Regions from separate parts of the Exiguobacterium artemiae 7-3 genome, predicted to be linked through region 1. Evidence: riboswitches for the same ligand, from Rfam matches in the RefSeq annotation. Region 1 holds a riboswitch; the other holds the start of a gene.
The links. Region 1 has a riboswitch for FMN ahead of ribD (bifunctional diaminohydroxyphosphoribosylaminopyrimidine deaminase/5-amino-6-(5-phosphoribosylamino)uracil reductase RibD). Riboswitches for the same ligand answer to the same signal wherever they lie in the genome.
Positions count from the first base shown of each region.

Region 1 (10,941 bases):
CGGTATGTACTTTTCTATTTTTTCAGAATTTACAGATAATTGTCAACACTTAATTTCAGATGCATAGGATTGCGCAACTTATATTTTTTAATAGTTTAGAAATGATTAAATCATCACAACAAACGCCTTCTCGGGGAGAACCCAAAAGACGTTTGCTTTTTATCTGTTACGATACTTATTGATTTGCACTCGGTAATTCCTGGGCATCTTTTGCTTCCGCCGGCAATTCAATCGACTGAATTTCATTAAATTTCGAGAACGTCGATTCGTTTTTCATCGAAAAGTCCGTTTTCCCGTCAACCGCAAACTCCATCTCCATATCCATCGTTTTTGGATAGTAGGTTTTTGCGTCATAGGTCATCGAGTAGACCATCTTTTTATACTCAATTTGATCCATGACCTCTTTCATTTGATTAAATTGCCCGGACTGTTCCAGGGAATCCTTCATAAACGCTTTCAACTGATCCCCTTTTAAATCCACATCTACTTGATAGACGTTACCGCTCTTTTTAACTGTCCAGCTGTCTTTATATTTTTTCAATAATTGCAGGTTTTTATCTGTTGAGACGGTTGATTTCATCTGATTCATCATCTCACCGAGTTGGGATGCATCCTGAACAAACCACTGATCATTTTGAGAGAGGTACAACTTATCATCCATGATATAACTTTCCACCTGAAGATCTTTTCCATCTTGCGGGTTTTTCATATTAACTGTCTGATGCATTGCGAGCGGTTCTTGAATCAGATCGACCGTTACACTCTGATCCACCGTCATGTCGCCAACATCCGATGCCGTCGTTCCTTCCATCCGGAACGATTTAATGTCTTCTTGCGCATTCGATGCTTTTTTCAGCAACTCCGTATTCGAAAGCTGTTTCGACCCGTTCTCCCCTTGACCATCTTCTATCGTCTGGTCATTACACCCTGCTAATCCAATCGTTGCCGTGAGGAGCCCGATCGTCATCCACCTTGTCTTCTTCACCGTCATTCCTCCTTCAAACAGATTATCTTTCTTTACGATCTGTCACTGGAAAATGTTTCAAAACCACTTCTTATCTTATTACCGTTCTGACTCTTTTTTACTCATCAAACTTAACGTCCATCTGTCCAACGTAAATTTTAAACTTTGATTCTTAACAAAACTTTACACCGGTCAAACGTTCGTTTTACAGTCCAAAGCTAGAGTTAGTCCTGTAGATCTGAACCGTACTCATTTTCCTGAAGGAGGAACCATCCATGAAGTTGAAACGAATCATCCCGATTGTGGCATTATCGACATTATCCCTTAGCACGATGATCTCGACAGATGACGCCGAGGCAAAAACAAAATCATCCAAATCCCCGGAAATCCGGAACGTCATCTTTTTGATTGGAGACGGGATGGGTGTCTCGTATACGTCTGCTCACCGTTATCTCAAAAACGATCCAACGACGCCAATCGCTGAGAAAACAGCATTCGATAAATATCTTGTCGGTCAACAGATGACTTATCCGGAAGACCCGGAGCAAAACATCACCGACTCGGCGTCTGCCGCGACGGCAATGTCGTCCGGTGTCAAAACATATAATGCAGCGATTGCGGTCGATAACGACAAATCAGAAGTCAAAACTGTTCTCGAAGCGGCGAAGCAACGCGGCAAATCGACAGGACTCGTCGCGACATCCGAAATCACGCATGCGACGCCGGCCTCGTTCGGGGCGCATGACGAGAATCGCAAGAACATGAACGCCATCGCCGACGATTATTTCAAGGAGCGGGTCAATGGCAAACACAAGATTGACGTCCTCCTCGGCGGCGGGAAATCGAACTTTGTCCGCCCGGATGTCGATTTGACGAAATCGTTTAAGAAAGACGGTTACAGCTACGTCACGGATCTTGATCAAATGCAGGCGGATAAGAACAAACAAGTTCTTGGTCTGTTCGCGGACGGAGGATTGCCAAAACGAATCGATCGCGAGAATACCGTTCCATCTCTCGAACAGATGACGAACTCGGCCATCAAACGTCTTGATTCGAACAAAAAAGGTTTCTTCCTGATGGTCGAAGGAAGCCAAATCGACTGGGCCGGTCATGACAATGACATCGTCGGTGCCATGAGTGAAATGGAAGACTTCGAACGGGCCTTCAAAGCAGCAATCGCTTTTGCGAAAAAAGATAAACACACACTCGTCGTCGCAACAGCCGACCATTCGACCGGTGGTTACTCGATCGGAGCAGACGGCATCTACAACTGGTTCGCCGAGCCGATCAAGGCTGCGAAAAAGACGCCGGACTTCATGGCGGCAAAAATCATTGAAGGCGCAGATGTCCGGAAAACCTTGACGACGTACATCGACCAAAATCGACTCGCCTTGACGGAAGACGAAATCCAGTCCGTTTCACGTGCCGCGGAGTCGAAGAAAGTACTAGACGTCGATAATGCGATTGAAGATATCTTCAATCAGCGCTCACACACAGGCTGGACGACAGGTGGACACACCGGGGAAGATGTCCCCGTCTATGCCTTTGGTCCAGCGAAAGAACGATTCGCCGGTCAAGTCGATAATACGGATCACGCCAAAATCATCTTCGATCTGTTGAAATCGAAGAAATAAGGAGACTTTCCATGAAACAGATACTTGCTGCCTTGATGCTCGGGACGATTCTTTCGGGTTGCGGCAATGCGCCAGACACCATACAAGAAAAGTCGTCAGAGAAATCGGTCCCGAAACAGGAGACACCGGTATCGATCGAGAAGTCTGCCACGTATGTCCCGAACCCGCAATTACCAGATGACCGTAAACTGACGACCGTCAACCAATCGGTATCCGACGATAAAGGTGAACTGACATTAAAACAAATCGTCCGTCCTGATGTGACACGAACCATCGGACCAATCACGATGAAGATTGAAGAAATGAAGGTGTTCCATGCCCGTCCCAGTTACGGGATGATTGACTTTTTCCACGGCTTCACCCATGACGAATCCTTCGACCTCGTCAAGACGCGTGTGACAATCACGAATACAGGTGACGAACCGGTCACCTTTAACCCTGTTGCCCATTTTAAACTCGACGCTAAGACTGAGAAGACGATCGGGGACGATGTCTACCTCGAGTCACTCGCGACGACATACGCGCCGTCCGAGACACGGACCGGTAACTTTGGCTTCATCATCGAACAACCGCTCGAGTCCGTTGAATTATTGACCAGTGACGTCCTGAACGGGAAACGCGACGTCCTCGAAAAAGGCGTTTCGGTCTCAACAACACTCAAGTGAGAACAAAAAAACAGGCAATCCTTTCCGCATAATACGGAAGGGATTGCCTATTTTTGATACAACGCCGGAATCTGTTCGTGCGGCATCGGACGACCGAAGTAATACCCCTGCATCCGTGAACATTCCAACCGATTGAGGACATTGACCTGTTCCAGCGTCTCGACTCCTTCCGCGATGACTTCGAGCTCAAGCGATTTCGCCAAGTGGATGATCGAAGAGATCATCGAGTAGCCCGTTGTTGCCGGCTGGATTTTTTCGACGAACTCGCGTGGAATCTTTAGCGTATCAATCGGAAAATCAGCCAGTCGGGACAAGGAAGAATAGCCGGTGCCGAAGTCGTCAATTGAAATCGTAAAACCAAGCTCTTTTAACCGGTTCATCGTCTCGACCGTTTCCTCAATATCTTCCACGGCCGAGACTTCCGTGATTTCAAGATCAATTCTGGTCGGATCGACCTGTGTCTCTTCGACAAGTCGAACAAGTGTCAGGACAAACGTCGGATGGTGGAACTGTTGCATCGAGACGTTCAGTCCGACCTTCAAGGTCAAGCCGGCATCTTCCCACTGCTTCGCCTGTAAAAATCCTTCGCGTAACACCCATTCGCCTAAACGAATGATCATCCCGGCCTCTTCTGCCATCGGAATGAAATCGTTTGGGGCAATCATACCGAGTTCCGGATGATTCCAGCGGATCAACCCTTCGACACCGACCATCCGGTACGTTACCGTATCGACTTGCGGTTGATAATACAAAACCAGTTGATTCGTATCGATCGCAACCGGCAATTCGGATTCGAGCCGCAATCGGTACGACGCCTTCTCCGCAATATCTTCAAAGAAGATAATCGATTTCCCGCCGCTTGATTTGGCCTGATACATCGCTAAATCGGCTTGTTTCAACAACGTCACGATCGGCTTGTCGGTTGTCCGCTGATAACCGACGGCTCCGATACTTGGGTTCGAAATCAGTTCAATCTCATCAATCGTATAGGTCATGCGTAACCGTTCGAGCAGTCGGGTCGTCCGGATCCGTCCGTCCGTTTCCGATGCGACATGACGCAAAATGACCGTAAATTCATCCCCACCTTGACGCGCAACCAGATCGTCCGGCTCTGTCACCTCTTGTAAGCGGCTTGCGACTTGAATCAATAACTGATCTCCGACGTGGTGGCCAAACGAGTCATTAACGAGTTTGAAGTCATCCAAATCGATGAAGCACAAGATGATCGTTTCATCGTCCTGTTCCACTTCTACCAAATGATGAAGCACTTCTTCAAAGTACGTTCGGTTGATCGCTCCGGTCAAATGATCGTAATAAGCAAGACGGCGAATTTTCAATTCATTTTCCCGCACCCGCGTAATATCCTGACCGATTCCATAGATGCCAACAAACCGGTCCCGGACACGAATCGGAATGTTTGTTACGTTCAGCAAAACATCCGTCCCGCCCGATTTGCGAAATGTCGTTTCAAATTGATGCGCCGTCATCTCCTCATCAGCCGCTGCTTGTTGTTCCATCAGCTGTTGATAGGATTTGCCGACCAGCTGGTCCGCACTTTGCTCCGTCAGTTTTTCAAAGGACGGATTGGCACTTTTGATGCGCCCTTTCAGATCCAGCGAGTAGACGGCATCCGGATGATACGTAAACAATGACTTATACCGCTCTTCACTCTCTTCAAGTTCGTCTGCCTTATGATGAATTTCTTCTATTAATTCGTGATTACTCAAAATCATCAAAATTTGCCGAATTAAAATCAACAGAATCGTAATCGCGCAGCCAATCATCAACCCGTTCAAGGCTTCGTCACGCCGTGCGTACAGGGCCATCGTTGAAAACAGGACGATGACGAGCAAATACGGCAAAAACAGTTTCCCGAGTTGCACCGTACTCCGTTGCTGTCTGTCACTCGGCTCGTTCGCACTTACTGATTTGCTGACATGCCCCGCTACACCGACCATTAATAATCCGAGGATGAATAACGGATCGATCAAGCGAACCGCCTCATTGCCACTGACGGTCGTCATATAGACAAACATCGTGTCAGCAATAACCTGCAGTAAAAGTCCTAAAAACAAGAATTGGAACAAACGGATCCGTTCGCGCCACTCTTTTTTCTCAAACAGATAATAAATGCTGATCATACAAAACAGAAGCACGATGTCACACATCGGATAAGCAAACGCTAAAATCACCTCACCACGTGACGCAAACGGTGTATCGAACAGGGGACGAATCAAGAAAAACCAGCTGTAGGTGACGGCGACCGTCATGACGATGGCAATATCGAAGATAAAACTGATCAGCCGGTTTTTCGTGACGTGCCGGCGAATCAAATGTAAAAAAGCGGCTAAAAAACAAACCGATTGTAAGATGTAAAAAACATCCGACACGCCTGGAAAGGGGACATCCATACGCAAAATATTTTCATAGGACATCCAAACCAATTCGGCAATCAGATAACTCCCCGTCCCGAACGCCAAATACAGAAAAAACCGCCCTTCTTGTTGACGGAACGTCCGGTGCGCCTGCAACAGAAGAATCGTTGCCAGCAAACAGCCGATGATCGAGAACAGATTGCTTCCCCAAGCCAAAAGCGCCGGTCGGTCCTCCAAAAGAATAATCCACAGGTAGTACATCGTAATGAAAATTAAGATACCCGGCAGATAATACGATTTTTTAAGACTGATCATGTACCTTTCCTCCTTCATGAAAAAGTCCTTCTCCTTCCATTAGGGATAGAGCATTCAAAGTCCTGCGCGGGAGACAAAAAAGAAACCTGCTTCCATCAGAAACAGGTCTCAAGCCTTACGTTTTCCTTCATCAAATGGTCCGTAACAGATTCGCCATCTCAATCGCTGAAACCGCCGCTTCATATCCTTTGTTGCCCGCTTTCGTTCCTGCCCGTTCGACAGCCTGTTCGATCGAATCCGTTGTCAGGACACCAAAGATAATCGGAACTCCCGTTTCACGTGACGCACCTGCGACCCCTTTCGCGACTTCGTTACAAACATAATCGTAGTGGGATGTCGCGCCGCGGATGACGGCACCGAGTGTGATGACAGCATCATAGTTTCCGCTTTTCGCGAGCTTCTCTGCGACGAGCGGAATCTCAAACGCTCCCGGCACCCATGCCGTATCGACAGCATCCGCCGCGACACCGTGTCGACGGAACGCATCGTTTGCGCCTCCAACTAATTTTGATGTGATCAATTCATTAAACCGTGCTGCGACGATTGCGACGCGTAGTCCTTCACCTGTTAAAAATCCTTCGAATACCATGTTATTGTCCTCCTTGGATGTCGAGCAGATGCCCGAGTTTCGTTTGTTTGGTCTGCAGATACTGCTTGTTTTCCGGGACCGGTGCAATCTCAAGCGGGATCCGCTCAAGCACGGTGATGCCGTGTCGTTCCAGTGCCTGTTGTTTTTCCGGATTATTCGTCATCAGCCGAATTTTCGTCACACCTAAATCGTGCAACATCGCAGCCGCAACGGTGTAATCGCGTAAGTCTGTCGCATACCCGAGTGCGTGATTCGCTTCAACCGTATCGAGTCCCTGTTCCTGTAACTCATAAGCTTTCAGTTTCGCCATCAAGCCGATTCCCCGCCCCTCTTGCCGCAGGTAGAGAACAGCTCCGCCTTCATGTCCGATACGTGCCAGTGCCGCGTCAAGTTGCGGACCGCAATCACAGCGTTTTGATCCGAAGACATCTCCCGTCAGACATTCCGAATGCAGCCGGACGAGCATCCCGTCTTCCGGTTCTCCCGATAAGACGGTGACGTGTTCTTTTTGATCAGGCGTCGTATAACCGAGCATCCGAAACGCACCGTGTGCTGCCGGAAGCAAAACGTCCGCTTCCCGCCGGACGGGGCGTTCGAGATACGTGACGAGCGCGTCAATCGTGATCATCTTCAGTCCGTGGACTTCTTTATACGTCAACAAGTCGTCTACACGCGCCATCGTCCCGTCTTCTAAGATGATTTCACAAATGACGGCAGCTTCGGCACTTCCGGCAAGCCGTGCCAAATCTACTCCGGCTTCCGTATGACCGCGCCGTTCACGGACACCGCCCTCTTTGGCGATTAGGGGAAAGATGTGACCGGGACGCTTAAATTGTTTTGCCCCGTCCGTCAGCATCCGTTGAATCGTCAACGCGCGTTCCGCGGCACTGATGCCGGTCTTTGCTTCTTCGTGATCGATGCTGATCGTAAACGCCGTTCCGTGCGGATCGGTATTGTGATCCGTCATCGGGTTCAACTCGAGCCGGGCTGCGAGTTGCGGGCTGACCGGAACACAGACGAGTCCTTTCCCGTATGTGATCATGAAGTTGATTTGTTCCGGTGTTGCATGTTCCGCGAGGAGAATCAGGTCTCCTTCGTTTTCCCGGCTTTCATCGTCACAGACGATGATCGGACGTCCGTGTTTTAATTCTTCAAGTGCTTCTTCTACAAGATCAAATCCGTTCATCATGCTCCGCCTCCTAAAAATGCCGACCAATCCGTTTTTTGTTCCTGTTGCGTAAAGTGATACAGATGTTTCGCCATTAAATCACATTCGATATTAACGAGCGCTCCGCTTTGCAGCCGGTCGAATGTCGTCACCTGCCGGGAGTGCGGAATCAACGAGATGGTCAAACTGTTTGCCTCCACGTGTTGAATCGTCAAGCTCGTTCCGTTGATCGCGATTGACCCTTTCGGAATACAGTATTTGCTCCAGTCACCGGTCTCAAAGCGGTATTCCATCGCTTCACCATCCGGTCGACGGCTTAAGAATCGTGCTGTTCCGTCGATATGTCCGCTGACGAAATGACCGCCGAATCGTCCGTTCGCCGGCATCGCCCGCTCCAGTTGGATTGGTGTTCCGACCCGCAACGTCTGAAGAGACGTCGCCCGAATCGTTTCATGAACGGCATCTGCCGTAAAAGCCGTCGAAGTCATCGCCGTGACCGTCAAACAGATGCCGTCGACGGCGATACTGTCACCGATTTTCGTTCCTTCAAGGACATGCTGCGCTTCAATTTCGAGTGCTAAACCGTTCGGACGCGGGACTTTTCGTTTGATCGTTCCGACTTCTTCAATCAATCCTGTGAACATGAGCCGTCTCCTTTCCGCGTATAGCGCAGATGCACATCCTGTCCGATTTGCGCGACGTTGGTTAAATCAAACCGGTCTTCAATCTCGATTGTGCTCGTCAATCCGGTCGTCCCTTGTAAGACCGACGGGGCTTGATAGATGTCAAGACGATCGACAAGATCTACTTCTAAAAACGCCGACTGAATCGTGGGTCCTCCTTCAATCAACAGACTGCGGATGCCTTGGTCGTACAAGATGTCTAAAATCTGATTCGGTGTCGTATACGTGCCGACGAGAACCGTGACATTCGATTGAACCGAGACACGCGGCTGTTCCGTCAGCCAGTATGTCGGATTCAAGCCGTCCCGAAAGACTTGGGCTGTTTCCGTCAACCGTCCGCGGCGATCGACAACGATCCGAATCGGTTCAGGTCCGGCTTCCGTGCGTAACGTCAATGCGGGATCATCGACTAAGATCGTTTCACTCCCGACTAATATGGCGTCATGTGTGGCCCGCAGCTCACGTCCTGCCGCCCGGGCTGCAACTGACGTAATAAAGCGTTGCTCACCTGTCGTCACGATACCGTTTAAACTTTGGGCGACCTTGACGGTGACAATCGGTCGTTTCCGCTCGAGACTTTGCCAAAACGGTGTATAAAAACGAACCGCTTCGTCCTCCAGTAATCCGACTTCGACCGTCAGTCCGGCTTCACGCAGACGTGTAATACCTTGTCCGGCGACGATCGCATGCCGATCTTCCGTTGCGACGAACACCCGCTTGATGCCGGAGGCTAAAATCGCCTCCGTGCACGGCGGTGTCTTTCCGTGATGATTACACGGTTCAAGCGTGACGTAGAGATCGGCACCGCGCGCCGCCTCTCCTGCCATTTTCAACGCTTCGACTTCCGCGTGCGGACCACCCGCAAACCGGTGCGCACCGAAGCCGATCACTTTTCCATGTTTCGTAATGACACAACCGACACTCGGATTCGGACTTGTTTGTCCGTCTAACATCCGTGCCAATTGCATCGCCTGATGCATTCTATTATTCATGTTTTCGCTCCTTTCAAAAGAAAAGACGCCGCTGCATTTGCAGGGCGTCATGATTGAAGGGTCACGAAAGAAACGTCTTGTTTTTCTGTTTAAAAGCATACAGAAATAGACCTTTTTCTGAACAGATTTTTTCAGAAAATGGTTTCAAGCACATTTTTTCGTTCTTCTCCCATCCGGACTTTACCGTCGGCCTTGGAGTCACACCAAGTCAGCCATAGTGCGTACACTATGGGTCGCGGGCTCGTCGATTTAACATCGCATCACCGCCGGTTGGGATTTTCACCCTACCCCGAAGAACTGGTTATTCAGTTGTACAGGTCAAGATTAGCACAGGTAATTTTAAAATACAAAAAAAGAATTTGTTTTCTTTTTCTCGGATTAAGAAAAAAAGTATGGTTTTGCCCGACCAGTTGTCTTGATGACATCCGGTCGGGAAAACACATACTTACGTCTTTTGCTGTTAGGTCAAATAACCGTTTTTCCGGTCATGGAACTCTTGTTTGACTGTACCTAACAACGAGTCATCCGTCAGCAGACGTAACGCCGTCCGGGCTAGGATCTTGGCTCCCGTAATCAGTGCTTCGTCGCCTTTTTCCGATTTCGCCGCTTCCCGGAAACTTTCCGTGTGAGCGACCAAATCATCCGCTCCGATCTTGATGTACGGATGGATGGTCGGCAGGACCTGGCTGATGTTGCCGGCATCAGTCGAACCAAGACCCGGGCGTTCATCCGTCTTGACGTCTTCCCCAAGCGCCACTGCTTCCTCCCGGAAAATCTCGTCAAACGTCCGGTTGAACAGCAGGTTGTCGACCTCATTTTGGAAGGCGATGACCTCAAGCGTCGCCCCGGTCGCAAGGGCTGCTCCTTCAGCAACAGCTTTGACTTTCGCTGTCACCGCATTCAGCCGTTCGCGTGTCGTCGCCCGGATGAAGAAGCGGGCTTTCGCGTACTCCGGAATGATGTTCGGAGCATCTCCGCCGTCGGTAATGATACCGTGAATCCGGATATCACTCGGCAACTGTTGCCGTAATGCATTGATCCCGTTAAATAACTGAATGACCGCATCCAGGGCATTGATCCCTTCTTCCGGCGAAGCCGCCGCATGGGCCGGTTTACCGGTAAAGGCAAAATCGAGCGGGTCGACGGCAAGCGAAGAACCGGTGATCCGCGTTTTTCCGGACGGATGCACCATTAAGGCAGCATCAATCCCCGCCAGCAAATCGTGTTTGACGAAACTTCCTTTCGCACTGCCGTTTGGTCCGCCTTCTTCCGCCGGTGTCCCGAGGACGACGACACTGCCGCCGACTTCATCAAGGACTTTACTGACGGCAATCGCCGCTGCGACACTCGTCGTCCCGATGATATTGTGCCCGCACGCGTGACCGATTCCGGGTAACGCGTCATATTCAGCGAGAAATGCGATGGTCGCCCCCGGTTTGTCCGAAGTCTTTCGGGCAAGGAAGGCTGTGTCGTGTCCCGCGACACCGAGCTCAACCGTGAACCCTTCTGCCGTCAGGCGTTCGGCATGATGACGTGACGCAAAATATTCTTCGTTG
Region 1 covers NZ_KK211190.1:337,261-348,201, reverse strand. Annotated here, with positions in the region: gene P402_RS0102825 (DUF6612 family protein) at 176-991, opposite strand; gene P402_RS0102820 (alkaline phosphatase) at 1,240-2,598, shown strand; gene P402_RS0102815 (DUF4352 domain-containing protein) at 2,610-3,263, shown strand; gene P402_RS0102810 (putative bifunctional diguanylate cyclase/phosphodiesterase) at 3,311-5,953, opposite strand; gene ribH (6,7-dimethyl-8-ribityllumazine synthase) at 6,084-6,542, opposite strand; gene ribB (3,4-dihydroxy-2-butanone-4-phosphate synthase) at 6,544-7,728, opposite strand; gene P402_RS0102795 (riboflavin synthase) at 7,728-8,354, opposite strand; gene ribD (bifunctional diaminohydroxyphosphoribosylaminopyrimidine deaminase/5-amino-6-(5-phosphoribosylamino)uracil reductase RibD) at 8,339-9,385, opposite strand; FMN riboswitch at 9,543-9,686, opposite strand; gene P402_RS0102780 (M20 family metallopeptidase) at 9,846-10,941, opposite strand, start outside.

Region 2 (10,941 bases), 400 kb from region 1:
TATAGGATGGAAATCAAGGTATACGGGGCTGCAAAGACTTGTCCGAGCTGTGTAGGGGCACCGAGTTCTGAAGAGACGTACAGTTGGTTGCAAGCGGTTCTCGGACGGAAATACGAGACGGCATTAACCTTTGAATATGTCGATTTCGAGGCCGTGCCGCTCGACGATGAGTGGGTGACAGCCTTAAAGGACGATGTCTATTTTTATCCGCTCGTCCTGCTCGATGGTGAGATGATTGATGAAGGATACGTGCAGCTGAAGAAAATCACCCAGGCGATTGATATGAGAGTGCAAAAAACGGCCCCGGAATGATGACCGGCGCCGTTTTTCTTATTTAATTTTTTTATGTTTCCAGAGGACACCGGACTTCAGAAGACGCGGAACTTTTCCCGTCAAGGCTTGTTTCCCCATGACGATTCCAAAACCGTCTGATTTCCCGAGCGACCCGAGCATGCCGCGTAACTTGATTTCCGGCAGTTTCGGTAACTTCTTGCCGGCCCATTTCGCCTGCAGGACATCAACGACTTGATCGGCTTGATGTTCGGCGAGCTGTCCGCTTGGTGCATACGGCAGACTGGCGCAATCCCCGATGACGAAAACATTTTCATGTTCCGGCACATGGTGGTGATCCGTCAGCTTGATCCGTCCGCCGCTGTCCGCTTCAAAACCAAGATCGCGGACGACTTTGACCGGTTGCGTCCCGGCTGTCCAAATCGTCAAGTTCGACGGATAGGCATCATCGCCGTTTTGAACATCATCTGCCGTGACGAATGTGACGTTGGAATTATTGATGACCTCGACATCATGTTCCTCGAACCACTCTTGGACATAGGTCGAGACCTTATCCGAAAGGAAAGACAAAACGGACGGTCCGCGGTCAAATAAGCGGATTTTTAAATCTTTCCGGCTTTCGTGCAGTTCACTGGCGAGTTCGACGCCGGATAGACCGGCTCCAACGATCGAGACAACCGCGCCGGGTGAAAGTCCGCAAATCGCTTGCTGCGTTTTCCGCGACTCTTCAAGTGTCTGGATGCTGTAGGTAAACTCTTGTGCGCCCGGTATGTTATGGTATTTATCTTCACACCCTAAAGCGATGATGAGATCGTCATAAAACAGTTCCGTCCCGTCTTGCAGATGGACGGAGTTCGTCTCCGGTGAAATCTGGACGACATGTCCATATTTATATGTGAGATGTTCGCCTTCCGGAAAAGCAATCCGAACATCACGATCCGATAATGTACCGGCAGCTAGTGCATAATACTCTGTTTTTAAGGCATGATACGGTAAACGATCGACGAGTGTCACAGCGACCTCTTCATCCTTAAATCGTTCACAAATCCGCATCCCACCGTATCCACCACCTAAAACAACCAGTTGCTTCATAACTTAAAATCCCCCTTAGTTCCCCTAAATCAGTCTGACCTTGTATAATACGACATGAGGAAAGATAATTCCTGCTTAAAGGAGGAAAAAAAGTGAATCCGATTATTGAATTTTGTATCAGTAACTTAGCGACAGGGACCCAGGTCGTCATGCAACAACTCGAACGGGACCCGAATGTCGATGTCGTCGAATATGGTTGTCTCGGTTATTGCGGCATCTGTTCCCTCGATCATTTCTGTCTGGTTGACGGAGAAACGGTTGTCGGCGAGACACCGGAAGAATTGTTAGAAAAGATTTATTTAAAAATTGAAGAAAACGAATTCTAAAAAAATCCCCGTGTCTCAGATGAGACCGGGGATTCGTGTCTGTCAGCGGGCGCGGCTTCGGACTTAGATCGTTTGTTGACGACGCATCATCCAAGGTTTCAGTTTCAAGAACAGCGGAATGAAGAGGGCTGAGATGAACATCGCCTTGATGATGTTAAACGGTAAGATACCGGCTGTAATCGTCGTCCACTTGACGGCAGGATCAAGCATGTAATCCATGCCGAAGAACCAAGCGTACGCTGGAAGAATCAAGATATAGTTGAGGATTGCAAGACCGAGTGCCATCGTGATTGTACCAGCGACAAGACCGGTTGCAAGACCTTTTGTAGATTTCTTTTTATGATAGAACCAACTGACCGGAAGAATGAAGGCAACACCAGCTGCGAAGTTGGCAAGCTCGCCGACCGGAACACCACTTCCGCGGAAGATGTAGTACAGGACGTTTTTGAGTGCTTCGACGATGACGCCGGCGACCGGTGAGAACATGATAGCGGCGATCAAAGCAGGAACATCACTGAAGTCGATCTTCAAATAGTTCGGTAAAAACGGAAGCGGGAAATTCAGTAGCATAAGAACAAATGAAATTGAACCTAACATGGATAATGTGACCATTTTTTGTGTGCGTTTCATACGAGTATAATCTCCTTTTGCTCGTTCCTCTCGATGAAGTATTGGCATGGCTGCGTTCAAAATAAACCCCCATCGAAGTATTCGATAGGGGAGAAGTCCGCAGTAAACTAAACCTGAACGATTTTTGCAAAAATCGGTTCAAGAAATAGAAACATGCCGCCATCTTCTCCCATCCAGACTATACTGTCGGCTCCTGAGTCACACAGAATCAGCAAATAGCGCCCTATTCGCTCGCGGGCTTCAGACGAATCGTCTGTTTACCGCCGGTCGGGAATTTCACCCTGCCCTGAAGATGGAACGATTTAATTTTTTTTGATACAACTCCTTTATACAACGAATTCAAGATAGTTTCAAGCAACTAGGTTTCGATTCACCTCAAAATTGCGTATACTAATAAAAAAGGGAAGGTGATGACATGATTCATTTAACAGAAGCGGCCGCACTCCAAGTCAAAGAGATGATGTTGCAGGCGCCGGACGATGAACAAAATCTGCGCATGCTCGTTCAAGGTGGCGGATGCAGTGGTCTCTCCTACGGCATGGGCTTTGACAGTGAAAAAGAGACAGACTTAACCTTCGAGCAACACGGGGTCAAAGTCATTGTCGATCAAAAAGATTATCCGGTCGTCAAAGGACTGGAAGTAGACTATAAACAATCCATGCTCGGAGGCGGATTCACGATTACGAATCCAAATGCGATTGCCACATGCGGCTGCGGGACTTCATTCCGGACTGCAACCAATGCCGGGACACCGGGCGGATGTTAATCAAATCACTCTAAACGCAGACGATTCCGTCTGCGTTTTTTTGTTTTCGGCGGCGGATCAACAGGACTTTTCGATGCGGATGGAGAAGGACTAACAAGAACATGAGCATGCTATGACAAGGGAGGACTATCGATGCGAAAGGTACTGATTTTTGGTGGAACACGCTACTTTGGTCGACGGTTGGCATTACGGCTTGCGGAATCGGGGGATGATGTGACGATTGTCACGCGCGGCGAGCATACGCCACCTGTCGCGAAAGGCTTGACATTTTTTAAAGGGGACCGAACGTCAAGCAGCACGATGAAAGACTTAGGGAGTCAGAACTGGGATATCATCTATGACAACATCTGCTTTAATCCGTATCAGGCGAAACTTGCGGTCGATGCGTTCGAGGGGAAAGTCGGACGTTACATTCTGACGTCGACGATGTCGGTCTATGAGAACGGTGGAACGAAGATTTCAGAACGTGCCTACAATCCGTTTCCCGGGAAATATGACCTCGAAAAAGAACATGACTACGGGGAAGGAAAACGTCAGGCGGAAAGTTACTTTTTCCAACGGGCGACCTTCCCGGTCATTGCCGTTCGTTTCCCGGTTGTCCTGGGACCGGATGATTATACGGAACGACTAGTCTTTCATGTCAAACGCGCCTTGGCCGGTCAACCGATCATCGCTGAAAATTTGTATGCGAAGATGGGCTACATCTCAAGTTATGAAGCAGCAGCTTTCCTCGAATGGTGCGGCCGTTCGACGATGACGGGACCTATTAATGCTGCAAGCGACGGCGTGTTGTCGATTCAAGACTTGATGGATAAGATTGATCACGTGGCAGAGACGACATCGCGTTTTGAGACGACAGGCGAAGATTCGTCACCACTTGCGCCGGAACATGACTTCTATATGGATACGACAGCAGCCAAGCAAGCAGGGTATTTATTCCAGCATGTCGATGACTGGCTCGATCGACTGATTGAAGAGGAGGTCCGTAACCACAAATGATGCAATTGATGAAACCAACGATCGCATGGGAAAAAGAATACCGTGCCTTTTTAGAAGACTGGCGAGAATCGGGAGAATCGATCGTACCGGAAGTTGTCGGAGATACGTATGAACCGCTCGCAGCCTATTTCGCTGAGCAAGAAGCGGAGGAATCGGAAGTGAGCCCGGGACGTGTTACGCATTCAACGTACTGGATGGTCGATGGACAACGGATCGTCGGTGCATTGAACTTCCGACATGACTTGACGGAGAATTTGAAGTTGTATGGAGGGCATATCGGATACGGCATCCGCCCGTCCGAGCGCAAGAAAGGATATGCGACGACAGGTCTTCGGCTCGTACTCGAGGAAGCACGACAGCGTGGACTCGATCAAGTATTGCTGACGTGTGGTGTCGAAAATCTCGCATCGCGCCTTGTCATCGTAGCGAACGGTGGTCAGGAAATCGAACCGACTGTTCGCGATGGACGCGAGACACGTCGCTTCATCATTTCGTTATGAGGAGGCCTGTTTTGATTCGTGCAGCGGTACTTGAAGACGCTGCTGTGATTGCCCGGATTCATGTCGCATCCTGGCGGGAAACGTACCGGACGATTATGCCGGATCCATATCTCGATCAGTTATCAGCGGAGAACCGGGAATCGGGTTGGCGGAAAAGTCTTGCCGAAGGTCCGGTTTTCGTGGCGCTTGATCAGACAAACGAAATCGTCGGTTTTGCGAACGGTGGACCAAGCAGGGAAAATGATGCGACGGAGGGAGAACTGTACGCGCTCTATCTTTTGAAAAGTCATCAGGGACAAGGAACCGGTAAACGGTTGTTTGATCACGTGTTGGAAGATCTCAGGCGGAAAGACTTCCAGTCTTGCATTGTAAGTGTGCTGGCAGATAACCCGTCCCGTTTCTTTTATGAACGCTTCGGCGGACGTCTCGTTTCCGGACAGCCAATCGAGCGGGGCGGGAAACAACTGATTGCGTGTACGTATCGGATTGTACTTGTCCCGTCATTTAACGCATGAATCAAAAAAACAGCGTTCCTTCGATTCGCAAATCGAGGTGACGCTGTTGTTCGTGATTACTTAATGATTTTTCACTTTTTCGAACAGACTTGTGGAGTGTTGCGGATGACGGGCCGATGGATCAACAAGCAACTTCGCTTGGTTGACGGCAATCGGTGCTTCCCCGAAACCGGTCGCGATCAATTTGACACGACCGTCATAGGTCGCGATATCCCCACAGGCGAAGACACCGGGAATCGCTGTCTCCATCTTCGAGTTGACGCGGATCGAATTGCGTTCGAATTCGACTTCCCACTCCTTGAGCGGTCCGAGCGAGGAGACGAAACCGAAGTTACAGACGACATCATCGGCACCGACGACGATGACTTCATCCGTTTCGGCATGTTTGAACGTCAGCGTCTCGATGCTGTCATCACCTGTGACCGATTCGAGTGTATACGGCGTCATGACATTGACAGACGAGTTATGCAACAATTCGACTGTATGTTCATGGGCACGGAACTTATCACGTCGGTGGACGAGCGTGACCGATTTGGCGATCGGTTCGAGCATCAGTGACCAGTCGACCGCTGAATCACCGCCGCCGAGCAAGACGACTTGACGGTCTTTGAAGCGATCCATCTCGTTGACGAAGTAATGCAGGTTACTTGCTTCAAACCGTTCTGCATCGGCGACACCGAGTGGACGGGCAGCAAACGAACCGTTCCCGGCTGTCAGAATGACGGTTTTCGTATAATGTTCACCTTTGTTCGTGACGAGACGGATTAGTCCGTCATCGAGGCGTTCGTAAGCAAGGACCGTTTCGCCGAGAACGTACGTCGGATCAAATTCATTTGCTTGTTCGAGCAGGCGATCGACTAAGTCCTGAGCCTTGACTTTCGGGAAGCCGGCAATATCGTATATATATTTTTCAGGGTAGAGCGTTGCTAATTGTCCACCGAGTTGCGGCAGACTTTCGATGACTTTCGTCTTCATTTGACGCATGCCTGAGTAAAACGCGGTGAACAGTCCGACCGGACCGCCGCCGATAATTGTGACATCATATGGTTGGTGCATCTGAGTCCCTCCTAAAGTTGGATACCCCTATTATATAGGAAGAGGGGTTCCATGTTGCAAGTACGGGACATCTCACATTTTTTTCAGGGATTGCATATTTTTACTTTGCAATCTATGATAGAAAATGGTTCAATGAACGTATAGACGTGTGAACATTATTTGAACAAAGTTTTTGAGCATTTATCTGCAATTGAATGTGAAGAAAATCACAACAAAACTATTAAGCGTAAGGGGTATCAGAACATGAACACACCAAACATTGTTATTCTTGGAGCCGGCTACGGTGGATTGATCACAGCAGTCAACCTTCAGAAAAAACTTGGCGTCGACCAAGCGAACATCACATTAATTAACAAACACGATTACCATTATCAAACAACGTGGTTGCACGAACCAGCAGCAGGTACGATGTCTGCTGAACAAGCACGTATCTATATTAACGACGTCATCAATCCTTCACGTGTCAAGCTTGTTAAAGGAATCGTCGAAAAAGTCGATACAGCAAGCAATACAGTGAAACTTGTCGACGGTGGAACAGTCCCTTACGATTATGTCGTCGTGGCACTCGGTGGAGTCCCTGAAACATTCGGCATCAAAGGGTTGAAAGAGAATGCTCTAACAATCAGTTCATTGAACAGTGTCCGGAAAATCAAGGAACACATCGATTACTCATTCGCAGAGTATAAAACGACAGGTTCAACAAACCGTTCACTCTTGACGATCGTCGTCGGTGGTGCCGGATTTACGGGAATCGAATTCATGGGTGAACTCGTCAACCGGATTCCTGAACTTTGCAAACAATATGATATCCCACGCGAACTCGTTCGTGTCGTCAATATTGAAGCGGCTCCAACGGTCCTTCCTGGATTTGATGCGGATCTCGTCAACTACGCACACAAATGGCTTGAGCGCCAAGGCATCGAGTTCAAACTCGGTAACGGCATCAAGGAATGTGCACCGGGCAGCGTGACATTCGGACCGCTCCAAGGTGAAACAACAGAAACAATCGAAGCGAACACAATCATCTGGACAGGTGGCGTCAGTGGTAACCCGGTTGTTGCAGCATCTGGCTTTGAAGCGATGCGTAACCGTGTCGTCGTCGCAGAAGATCTCCGTGTTCCTGGACATGAGAATGTCTTCATGATTGGTGACTGTTCAGCGGTTATGGATCCGAACTCGAACCGTCCGTACCCACCAACTGCGCAAATCGCAACACAGCAGGCACACAAAGTGGCTGAAAACATTGCAGCCTTAATCAGTGGACGTCAAACATCGACATTCACATATGAAAACAAAGGAACTGTCGCTTCACTTGGTCATAAAGATGGAATCGGCATGGTCTTCGGTAAGAAGATTTACGGCCGTAACGCATCGTTTATGAAAAAAGTCATCGACAACAAACATTTCCTTGAGCTTAAAAAGATTGGTCTTGCCATCAAAAAAGGTAAATTCTAAGTTCACGTTTTAGGCAAATGTACACTCGTGCATTTGCCTTTTTTGTCGGTTATACTAAAAGAGATTTAAAGGGGGAACATTATGCATATCATTCAAGCCGTGATCGGGAGCGTTCTTTATCTCGTCATGTTCTTTAGTATCGGTTTTATCTTAAACATGTTATTACGCAGTACGTGGATCATGCTTGTCCTTTATCCGATCATCATCATCATGATGATTGATAACCAGTCGACACTTGATTATTTCACGAATGCGCGTGAAGCGATTCCGAAACTCGGGGAACGAATCATGGGTCTGCAGACGGCAGACATCACGATGTTCGTAGCCGGTCTTGCCGGAATCATCATCGCCGGGATGTCCATTCGTTTCCTGCGTAAGAGCGGTTACCAAATGTTTTAAAGTCTACTTGAGTGAGTAGGCTTTTTTAGTATGTGAAAACACGTTATAATAAAAACAGTGTCTTTTAAAAAATGTGTAAGAGCAGATAGGGTTGAGAGCGAATGGATAAACAAATGTACCACGTTATCAAAGTCTTGAATAATAATGTCGTCATTTGTTCGACTGGTGCCAACCAGGAAGTCATTATCCTCGCAAAAGGGATTGGCTTCGGTCGGAAGCCAGGCGATCAACTAACGGATCTTGAAAAGCTAGAAAAAGTATATACGTTAAAGGATAAAGACGAACAAGCGCAGTACAAGGCGCTTGTCGGACATCTGGATGAAAACTTCATCGCCTTGATGAATGAGATCGTCTCCATGATCGAAACACGGTTCGGGAAACGGGTTGACGAACACATTCATATCGGATTGACGGATCATTTGACGTTTACATTCAAGCGCCTTGAACAAGGGATGGAAGTGACGAATCCATTTCTTGCGGAAACCGAAGCGTTGTATCCGGAAGAATATGCGCTGGCGGAAGAAATCGTTGAATTCATTAGTGCTGAAATGAATTTTTATTTACCGCCGGCCGAAACCGGATTTATTGCACTTCATATCCATTCGGCGACGAACTTCAAAGATGTCCTTGAAGTTAACCGACACCATCAATTGGTCGGACTGATTGCCAGTCATATCGAACAACGTCTGCAAATCAAAATCGACCGAAAATCACTGGATTATAAGCGTTTAATCCGGCACCTGCGTTCAGCAATTGAAAGGGTTTCCAATGGGGAGTACCTAGAGGCGCCAGAAAAAGTAGAAAAGCTATTGCGCGAAGAATATCCGCTGTGCTATGATACTGCTTGGGAGCTGATGTCCATCATGGAACGTCAGTTGAAGAAAGCGGTACCGCGCGGTGAAGCGACGTATCTTACGATGCATCTGCAACGCTTAGTGCAGTACGATTTAGGTAAATGACCGCACGGACTACGTGTTACTGATACGATCAGGCATGAGTGGGATGTCGGGCAAGATGATTTATTTCCGTTTCTATTTTTACGGGATAAGTGTATTTTGTCTACAATCCGCTTGTGCCTGATTTTTTTCTGTAAAAATCGGTCGGATGTCTGACTTTTTTTCAACCCGTCATTGGTATTATTCATTATTTTTAGTTTTTACATCAAAAGGAGGAAACACACATGTTCAAACAGATTTTTGCTGTTCTTCAACGTGTTGGTAAAGCGTTGATGCTTCCTGTTGCGATTTTGCCTGCTGCCGGGATCTTACTTGGATTCGGTAACGCGATGCAAAATCCGAACTTGACGTCAAAACTCGAGTTCTTAAAAAATGATGCAATCATCAAGGTTGCAAAATTGATGGAAGCAGCCGGGGATATCATCTTCGGTAACTTAGCACTCTTATTCGCGGTCGGTGTCGCGATCGGATTAGCAGGAGACGGCGCTGCCGGACTTGCTGCCATCGTCGGATTCCTGATCATGAACAAAACAATGAGCGTTTGGCTCGGCGTTACACCAGAAATGGTCGCTAACGGACAAGGGTACGCAAACGTACTCGGAATTCCAACACTTCAAACAGGTGTCTTCGGTGGTATCATCATCGGTTTAATCGCAGCCTGGGCCTACGGGAAGTATCATAATCTCGAATTGCCGCAATTCCTCGGATTCTTCGCAGGAAAACGTTTCGTTCCAATCGTTACAGCAGTCGTTTCATTATTCGCAGGTCTTGTACTTGTTTTCGTTTGGCCGTTCGCTCAAGACGGGTTGAACACATTCTCCCACTTCATGATGGAGAAGAACCCAACACTTGCAGCATTCGTCTTTGGTCTCATTGAACGTTCATTGATTCCATTCGGTCTTCACCATATCTTCTATGCACCATTCTGGTTCGAGTTCGGTTCGTACACGAACAAAGCCGGTACAGTTGTTCATGGTGACCAAGCAATCTTCTTCGCACAGTTAAAAGATAACGTTGCACTAACAGCTGGTACGTTCATGACTGGTAAATTCCCGTTCATGATGTTCGGTCTTCCAGCAGCAGCACTTGCTATGTACCATGAAGCACGCCCAGAGCGTCGCGCTGTTGTTGGTGGTCTTCTTGGATCAGCAGCACTTACAGCTTTCTTGACAGGTATCACAGAGCCAATCGAATTCGCGTTCTTGTTCGTTGCTCCGATCTTGTTCGCAGTTCACGCAGTCTTCGCAGGTCTTTCGTTCATGACAATGCAACTCTTGAACGTTAAAATCGGTATGACATTCTCAGGTGGATTGATTGACTTCCTTCTCTTCGGTGTCCTTCCAGGACGCACGCAGTGGTGGCTCGTCATCGTCGTCGGTCTTGTTCTTGCAGTTGTTTACTACGTCGGATTCCGTTTCGCAATCCGCAAGTTCAACTTGAAAACACCAGGTCGTGAAGACGAAGTCCAAGAGACATCAATGGCTCAAGGTTCTGAACTCGCAGCAGGTATTCTGGATGCACTTGGTTCTGAATCAAACATCAAACACCTTGACGCATGTATCACACGTCTTCGTGTTGAAGTTCTTGATAAATCAAAAGTTGACAAAAATGAGTTGAAAAAATTAGGTGCTGCAGGAGTTCTTGAAGTTGGTAACAACGTTCAAGCGATCTACGGACCGAAATCAGATAACATTAAATCTGAGATTCAAGCTGTCATCGCATCACGTAAACAAGAAAAATCAGTCTAATGATTGAAAGAGCTTTCCCGATTTGGGAAGGCTCTTTTTTTTGTGAAAATAAACATCAGGCAAATAGTTTTGCGTGAGAAACATTAAGGGTATGAAGTAAGTAGTTTGGTTAAAAAAAGGAGGGAAATCACTGATGTGGAAAAATGTGTTCGGTGTGTTGCAACGGATCGGTAAAGCCTTGATGTTACCGGTTGCGATCCTACCGGCA
Region 2 covers NZ_KK211190.1:736,510-747,450, forward strand. Annotated here, with positions in the region: gene P402_RS0104700 (DUF1462 family protein) at 7-312, shown strand; gene P402_RS0104705 (NAD(P)/FAD-dependent oxidoreductase) at 331-1,383, opposite strand; gene P402_RS0104710 (YuzB family protein) at 1,476-1,709, shown strand; gene P402_RS0104715 (ECF transporter S component) at 1,773-2,339, opposite strand; FMN riboswitch at 2,497-2,637, opposite strand; gene P402_RS0104720 (HesB/IscA family protein) at 2,755-3,105, shown strand; gene P402_RS0104725 (NAD-dependent epimerase/dehydratase family protein) at 3,238-4,104, shown strand; gene P402_RS0104730 (GNAT family N-acetyltransferase) at 4,113-4,604, shown strand; gene P402_RS16235 (GNAT family N-acetyltransferase) at 4,616-5,119, shown strand; gene P402_RS0104740 (NAD(P)/FAD-dependent oxidoreductase) at 5,180-6,175, opposite strand; gene P402_RS0104745 (NAD(P)/FAD-dependent oxidoreductase) at 6,419-7,630, shown strand; gene P402_RS0104750 (YuiB family protein) at 7,712-8,029, shown strand; gene glcT (glucose PTS transporter transcription antiterminator GlcT) at 8,131-8,988, shown strand; partial or broken gene ptsG (glucose-specific PTS transporter subunit IIBC) at 9,210-10,712, shown strand; gene ptsG (glucose-specific PTS transporter subunit IIBC) at 10,867-10,941, shown strand, end outside.
Region 2: linked by a shared signal. The riboswitch ahead of P402_RS0104715 (ECF transporter S component) and the one ahead of ribD (bifunctional diaminohydroxyphosphoribosylaminopyrimidine deaminase/5-amino-6-(5-phosphoribosylamino)uracil reductase RibD) in region 1 are both predicted to bind FMN.